One region of the Rossellomorea sp. LjRoot5 genome, then DNA from elsewhere that is predicted to be linked to it. Evidence: riboswitches for the same ligand, from Rfam matches in the RefSeq annotation. Region 1 holds a riboswitch; the other holds the start of a gene.

Region 1 (4,092 bases):
AAAGTTCCCCTGCCAGTTTCACAAGGATGTCCGTCGTATTAGACATCGCCGATACGACAACCACGACGTCATTCCCCTTTTCTTTTTCCTTCACGATTTGACCGGCCACCCGCTTCATTCGATCCGTAGAACCTACAGAGGTTCCACCAAATTTCTGAACAATGATACTCAAGTGATCCCCCTACTTTCTATCAGATCTATTTTCTGCTTTCCCTACAGCCGTCATAAAACACCGATTCCTTCCTTCACTTCATTTTCAAGAGGAATTTCGTGTAAAATCGATACAGCCTGAATGTGGTCATGTGATTGAAGAAGAGATTCAAGATCTTCTTTTCTGCCTTCGACAAACACGTAAAGATATTCTCCAAGCTGAATGCGGTCCTTTAAGGTGAACGGTGTAATCCAGCTTTGATATTCCTCTTTTTCCTTGAACCGCAGGACCCATTGGCTGATGCTTTCTTCTTGGGAATCTTCGCTCGTCACCGTCTTTTCGGGAGAAACGGTGTATTTCCCCTGTATCAGGGAGAGGAAATCCTCCACCATGGCACTTCCAGTCGGATATTTCCCCGCTCCGGGACCGAGTAGTGTGACTCTCCCTACCAGACTCCCTTTCAGTGAAATTGCGTTTTCCACATCCTCCACCCCGTAAAAAGGATGGGTGTCGTGGACAAGGGTCGGTTCCACTCCTCCCTTGATGCGATTGAATCCGTCACGTTCCAGTGATCCAACATGCTTGAATCGCAAACGGAAGGACTCGGCTGCCTGCAGCCATTCCGCCGTCAAGTGTGTGATCCCTTTCCGCCGGATATCCTTCCAGTCAGTCTGCTTGCCAAAGGCGGTCTGACTTAAGATCAGAAGCTTATAAAAGGCATCATATCCTTCAATGTCGCTCGTCGGATCCGCTTCGGCATATCCCTTCTCTTGCGCCTGCTTTAGAGCAGTTTCAAAGGAAAGCCCCTTTTTCCTCATTTGGGATAGAATGAAGTTGGATGTCCCATTCAATATGCCTTGAATGCTTCTGATTTCATTTACCTTCAGGAGCTGACGGATGGTGCCGATGACCGGGATCCCTCCGGCCGTGGTCGCTTCGAAACCAATGGACACCCCATGATTTAATGCCTTTTCCAAAAGATCGGGACCGAATTTTGCAAACATGGCTTTATTGGCCGTTATGACGTGAATCCCCTTCTCGATGGCTTGAGTAATATACGTATAAGTCGGTTCTTCTCCTACTATCGCTTCAAAGATCACATGAAGGTCAGGTATGTCGAGAATGTCTTTATATTCTGTCGTGACCAAAATGGACGGATCTATTTCCCTTTGCTTAGAGGGGTCCTTAATGAGGATTGCCCTTATTTTCACCTCTTTACCGAGTACTTCTTTCAATCTTTCCTGATGAGTATCAATGGCTTCATAGACCCCTTGACCAACTGTTCCAAAGCCCAGAAGCGCCACATTTATCGCTGACATCATTCAGCCTCCTTTTTTCCGGTTTTACCTGCACGTACGATTCCTGTCTGAAGGCGTGGTGGAAAGAAAGAGGGTATGCAGAAAAGCCCTCTTCTTGTAAGAAGAGGGCTGATTGACCATGCTCCTCCCCTTATCTTCCAGATCCACATGGAATCTGTAGGAATTGGCACCTTTACAGACTGATCCTGCAGGTTGCCGGGCTTCATAGGGCCTATCCCTCCGCCGCTCTTGATAAGAGATATAACGTTATGTTTTCACTTGATATTTGAGTATGAATTGGATTATATAGGGGATTCACCCCTTCGTCAATAGAATTTTTGTTATTTTTTAAAAATTCTTTCACTTAAGCCGGATGGGACATTTCCAATAAGTTTAGTTTGGAATACTCCTATTTCTATTAATCTTTTTGGTTGAAGGGAGTTTTAACCCTGTTAGAGAGGGAAAACTAACCCATATCCATTTACTAGAAAGGACACGTTTCGATCATGTTAAAAAAGATCCTTCCTTTATCCATTCAAAAATATTTGCTCATGTCAAAACGGCAGCGCATGCATGAAATCAGGCTCACCATTTGGTATATGCCCTTTATATACATATGCCTGTCCTTTCTCATGGTCGCCGTTACCCTTTATTTAGATCTCTATCTGGAAGTGTCACAGTATACGTTTGATATGTTAAGTATGGATGCATCTGTCACTCGCATACTGGTAAGCACACTCATAGGTGGCATTCTGACACTCAGTGCTTTTACGCTCAATTCCCTGCTCGTCGTGCTGACGATGTTCAGCGGACAGTTTTCACCCAGGATGCTGTTGGATTTCATTTCGGACAAACAGACGCAGCACGCCCTCGGCATTTTCAACGGCAGTTTCGTTTACGTGCTCTTCCTTTTCCTTTTTATCGGAAGTTCAAAGGACGAAATGTTCGTCGCTGCGCCGGTCATGACGATCGGACTGGCGTTCCTTACAGCCCTTACGTTCATATTCTTCATCAACCATGCCTCGACTTGGATGCAGGTCCATAATATTACGTACAATATGAAGCAGGTTTCTGAAGTGATGATCAACCAAACGCTTAAAAAAGATTTGGAGACCCATCGTACGACAGAACATGGCGATACGATGGATCAGTATAAACAGAATACCCTTCATGTGAGTGCTAGGGGTTCAGGCTATATTCAATTAATCGATTTTCAAGGAATAATTCAAATGGCAAAGGCTGAGAACCTTATCATTCAGCTTCATTACAAAGTCGGGGACTACGTCTTGGCCGGAAATGAAATCTTGAGCATATGGGGACCGGACACAAAGGATATTTCAACAAATTTCTACCTCGACTTCATTGAAATGGGGCATAAAGAAACTGAAATTCAAGACTTGCAAATGGGGATTCACAAGCTGGCCGAAGTGGCAATCAAATCACTCGGGAATGATGACCCTAAAACCGCGTCTAATACCATCGATCAGATGGCCGACCTCATGCTGACAATTGAGGATCACTTATCCTTCACCCCCTACTTAATCGATGAGGAAGGAAGAACCCGGGTCGTCCTTCAATCTGAACCGTTTGATTATTACCTATATCGGGGATTTGGCTATATCCGTCACTATGCAAAAGACAATCATTTGATCATCACGGACATTGTGCGGGCACTTGCCCTTATTGCTGAATCCATTCAAACGGCCAAGCATGAAGCCATTTGGAAGTTCGCCTGCAATACCATTGACCATATAGAGAGGGAAGTCATTTATGAATTGGATAAGACCTTTCTCCTGCAGGAAGTCCATAAGCTGGCACGGCTCACTCAAAACCTTGAGGAGTATAAGAAAATAGAAAATAAATTCTACCCGTCAGCCAATGAAAACACGTAAAAAGCTTCTTCCCTTCCATGAGGGAGCAAGCTTTTTCTTTGTTTGGCCAATGGCGAGGTCTTCTCCTTGCGCAAGCTGCTATAAAAAAACGCTCCGTCATTATCTTAACGGAACGTTTTCATATCTCTTATTCCCGATCAAAAAGTACACGCCCTGCAATTCCTGGATTCGTCATTTCAAAAGGATTCAAGATCAGATCAAGCTCTTCTTCGGTAAGAACATCATATTCGAGACAAAGTTCTCTCACAGACTTCCCTTTTAGGATGGCTTCCCTGGCAATCCGTGAAACGACTTCATATCCCAGGTGAGGATTGACCGCCGTGATGATGCCTACACTGTTTTCCACATATTCCTTCATACGTGTCTCATTCGCTTCGATCCCGACGAGGCAGTTGTCCGTAAAGCTTCTGAACGCATTGTTCATGATGCTGATGGACTGAAGGAGATTGAATACAAGAACAGGTTCCATTACGTTAAGTTCAAGCTGGCCGGCTTCTGAGGCCAGTGAAATAGTCTGATCATTCCCCATCACCTGGAAGGCTACCTGATTGATCAGTTCCGGCATGACCGGATTCACTTTACCCGGCATGATGGAAGAGCCGGGCTGTCTTGCTGGCAGTGAAATTTCACCAAGTCCGGCACGGGGTCCAGAAGCCATCATACGCAGGTCATTGGCGATCTTGGACATATTGACCATGCAGACCTTGAGTGCAGCCGACACTTCTGTGTATGCATCCGTATTTTGCGTAGC
Region 2 (4,092 bases), 2.2 Mb from region 1:
ACCGTAATTCCATGATTGCGAATGAGCACGGCCCCTTTATCTTCTTGAATGTGTGTGCGGAGGGAATCCGCTAAGGTTGGGATATGCGCATGATTATGAATGATCGGGATTGACAGGGAATCATCTTCACCCCATTTATCCCAGGCTTTAATCAGTTCCTGGCTTCTGAATGTTATGACACCATCATCCCCATACAGTTCACTGATCACATTATTGGCAACAGTATGGACATGCAAGCTGCATCCTGCTGAGCTCCCATTGAATATATGACTATGGAGCAGGGTTTCAGCTGATGGGCGCAGTTGGGTTTGCTCCAATGCCTCACCATGTGCATTCACGAGGAGGAAATCCTCTTTCGTATGCTTTCGCTTATCCTTTCCACTTGCCGTAACCAGGAAAGATACAGGAGTTGATCCCACACGTATCGCCAGGTTCCCACTGGTTCCCATAAACCAGTCCCTGTCTGCCAATTCTCTTTTGATATCAGCGAGCTCTTCCCATTCGGATTGATATGACTTCATATTGTCACTCCTTTTTCTATCACTTTTATGCAATCGTGAAATGTTTCAAAAGGATGATATGGGATTCCCTTTTCATTACATGTACGTGCCAGATAGTCCCTTGCGAGTACTGTATCGCCAAGCTTCGCCATCTCGATGTCTGTAACAGAGTCCCCTATTACAATCACCTCATGATTTTCTAGGGATAATGCCCTCAGGATGGAAGGCTTACAGCATCCACATCCTTTGTTTTCACAGTGCACGTCACATGGATATGGCCAATGAATCGTTATGGTCGAATCGTTAAAGATAGCTTCGTTACAATATACAGCCTTAAAAGGCCCGAATTCTTTCAGTAACGGGTGAACAAAGAAGTCTATTCCCCCACTCACAATATACAGGGGAATCCCATTGACTTTTGTATAGTCCACGAATTCCTTGAAACCTTCACGAATAACCGCTTTTTCCATTAAATACTGGATCATCTCATCTTTCTGTGAAGAAGGAATGAATGAGAACATATTGCTTACACCTTCTTTGATCGAGACCGACTGGTTTAAAATGTCCTCTTTTATAGGTTCCCATTCTGGTGGGGCATAGGCTTTCATCAAAGAAATGATATTATCTGTTTCTGTGATCGTCCCATCGAAATCACAGAATATGACCGGAAGACACATTACACCTTTACCTCCCCTCCCCATAGGGACAGGGCTTTCTGCAGTTCTTCATGGGTTTTGGCTGCCTCCTGGAGTGACGTTCCGTATAAAACAGCATCGATCGCTTGACCGAATGCCCTTCCTCCCCCACTTGCACCGTCAGGGTGACCGTGAATGCCTCCTCCGGCATTAATGACACAATCTGTCCCAAAGTCTTTTACCAATAGGGGTACAATTGCAGGGTGTATGCCTGCTGATGGAACTGGCAATGTTCTCTTCAAATGGTCGTCATCCTTTGTTAATTCATGGCGTATGGACAGGACGTTGCTCCTCTCTAGTGCCACACTTCCGTACGGAGATGGAAACAATGAAAAATCAGCCCCGGCCATTCGCAATAATTTACCCAACCATAAAGAGTAGCTCACTCCATATATTGGAGATGCTGCAACAGCCCCGGCAAAGGCAGGATGAGCCATGATCGGCAATGAAATCTCAGGGTCCTCTCTCAATTCCTGCAGAATATCAAGACCGTATGAAAATACATTGAATAAAAGAGCGTCTGCCCCAAGCTCCCTGGCTTTTCTTGCTTTGTCCCGCAATTGCGAGGTTTTCCCTGACAGATTTACGGCATACAAGGTTCTCTTACCCGTTTCCTCAAATACGTCGTGCAGCACTTTTTTTCCTAATCTCACTCTTTCAAAAAAGGGGGTCAAGGAATTATCAAATAATATTTCATCATCTTTTACGACATTGACTCCGCCGAGGGCCTGAGCTCTTAACTGATTTTCAAGGAACGTGAGATCCCTGCCGATCACCCCTTTAAATATGCTCATTAACAACGGTCGACCATGAACACCTGTTAATTCCCTGATGCCCTCTACCCCAAAACGTGGACCGGGAAATGACTTTTTCAAGTCTTCTGAGAACTCCAGATCCAGTAATTTCACTTCACCATCGAGTGAAAGCTTACCGAATACTGTTGTAAGGATAGCCGGGATATCATTGGAAAAATTATGACTCGGATACCCAATCTTCACCTCACCCCAGGAGCCTTTCTCCTCCCTCTCTTCCACTGAAACGACTTTTCCCTTGTATTTTCTCAATTGTTCCTGCTCCAGTAGCGGCAAGTCCGTCCATGACCCGACCGTGAGTCCCAAAGCAATCCCTTCTGCTTTTTTCTCGAATGAACCACTCTTTCCCTTTAGTTGATATGTTGCAATCACTTCACTCATTCGTATTACCTCCCTATGTAAAAACAATTTTCAACGGTTTGATTTCAGCAAGCTGCAAACAAAAAAAACCTCTTCCAGATAAGAAGAGGTTTATATTCGGCACTCTTTCTTATCTGTCAGCTTTATAGCTGCAAGAATTAGCACCGTGCTTAAATAAGTCGGTTGCCGGGCTTCATCGGGCTGGTCCCTCCGCCTGCTCTTGATAAGAATTTCATTCTATTAATTCAGTTGGATTATTGCACCAATTTCAACATATGTCAATCCCTTTTGTGAAATAATTCTAAACTTTCTATACGGTAAATCGCCTCTTTTATCCGTTCATTTGTAGTTAAAAGACCGACACGCACATACCCTTCTCCGTATTCACCAAAGCCTACACCAGGAGCAACGGCCACTTTGACTTTTTCAAGTAAATAGGTTGAGAACTCAACAGAAGTGAACCCTTCCGGCACCTTAAGCCAGGCAAAAAGGGAACCTTGCGGAGCTTTTACATCCCACCCTATTGCCTGGAGACCCGAGATCAGGAGTTGTCTTCGTTCTTCATATGTTGCAACCAGTTCCGTTACGCAATCCTGAGAACTCAGTATGGCCGTAGTGGCTGCTTCTTGAATCGCTCCGAACAGGCTTACGTAAAGGTGATCCTGGAGGAGGTTGATTGCTTCAATGACACTCTTATTCCCAACGGCAAAGCCGACTCTCCAGCCTGCCATATTATAGGTTTTCGATAATGTATATATCTCAATCCCGACATCCTTTGCACCTTCCGTCTCTAGAAAACTCACAGGCTTCTGTCCATCGAAACCGATCGCCCCATAAGCAAAGTCATGCACCACACAAATATCATGTTTTAACGCAAGTTCCACCGTGTCCTCAAAAAAGGATTTTGTGGCTGTCGCACCTGTTGGATTATTGGGGTAGTTGAGGAACATTAACTTTACCCTTTCCAATTCTTCACGGGAATGCACCCGATAGTCCGGGAGAAACCCATTTTCCTCTCTCAACGGCATCTTGATCATACTTGCTTCTGCCAATGCCACCCCCGATACATAATCCGGATAACCGGGATCAGGGACTAATACTCCGTCGCCGGGGTTCAATAAACATTGAGGGATTTCCACTAAACCCGCTTTTCCTCCGAAGAGAACCGCTACTTCGGTTTCTGGATCCATCTCCACACCGTATTCGCGGAAATAGAAGGCAGCGATTGCCTCTTTAAAGCTCGATAAACCACGAAATGGTGGATATTTGTGATTGGAAGGAGATTGAGCCGCTTCCGTTAATTTTTCCACAATATGTGAAGGCGTCGGCTGATCTGGATTTCCCTGCCCCAAATTAATGACGTCATGCCCCTCATTCACAACAGCATTCACTGTCCCTGCGAGGGAAGCGAAAAATTGTTCCGGTAATAAATCCAAGCGTTTTGCTTTTTCAAAGTGTTTCATCCATTCACCCACTCATTTTTTTGAAAATTAATTACTTTCAAATTCTAGTCACAAATGATATAACGGAACATACAGAATGTAAAGGAATAATTGACAAAAAGTACATAACGAGGTGAAGGTAATGATTCAAAAGGTTGGTCTCGCCCAGATGGATATCGTGTTTGGAAAACCTGCAGAAAACAAAGTTAAAGTGGAACAGTGGGTAAAAAAAGCAAAGGAAGAAGGGTGCGGTACCGTCGTTCTTCCTGAGCTGTGGACGACA

The links. A riboswitch is a leader RNA that binds a small molecule or an ion and turns the genes downstream of it on or off. The one in region 1 is predicted to bind S-adenosylmethionine.
Region 2: it holds a riboswitch for S-adenosylmethionine, as region 1 does, so the genes downstream of both, ACSQ2E_RS14840 (2,3-diketo-5-methylthiopentyl-1-phosphate enolase) here and ACSQ2E_RS03205 (homoserine dehydrogenase) in region 1, are expected to answer to the same signal.

The regions. Positions count from the first base shown of each region.
Region 1 is NZ_CAXUQN020000001.1:656,451-660,542, reverse strand. Features, by position in the region: gene ACSQ2E_RS03210 (aspartate kinase) at 1-172, opposite strand, end outside; gene ACSQ2E_RS03205 (homoserine dehydrogenase) at 223-1,473, opposite strand; SAM riboswitch class I at 1,598-1,708, opposite strand; gene ACSQ2E_RS03200 (DUF2254 domain-containing protein) at 1,956-3,341, shown strand; gene aspA (aspartate ammonia-lyase) at 3,469-4,092, opposite strand, start outside.
Region 2 is NZ_CAXUQN020000001.1:2,899,101-2,903,192, forward strand. Features, by position in the region: gene ACSQ2E_RS14830 (methylthioribulose 1-phosphate dehydratase) at 1-521, opposite strand, end outside; gene ACSQ2E_RS14835 (2-hydroxy-3-keto-5-methylthiopentenyl-1-phosphate phosphatase) at 518-1,177, opposite strand; gene ACSQ2E_RS14840 (2,3-diketo-5-methylthiopentyl-1-phosphate enolase) at 1,177-2,388, opposite strand; SAM riboswitch class I at 2,495-2,597, opposite strand; gene ACSQ2E_RS14845 (pyridoxal phosphate-dependent aminotransferase) at 2,646-3,830, opposite strand; gene ACSQ2E_RS14850 (carbon-nitrogen family hydrolase) at 3,952-4,092, shown strand, end outside.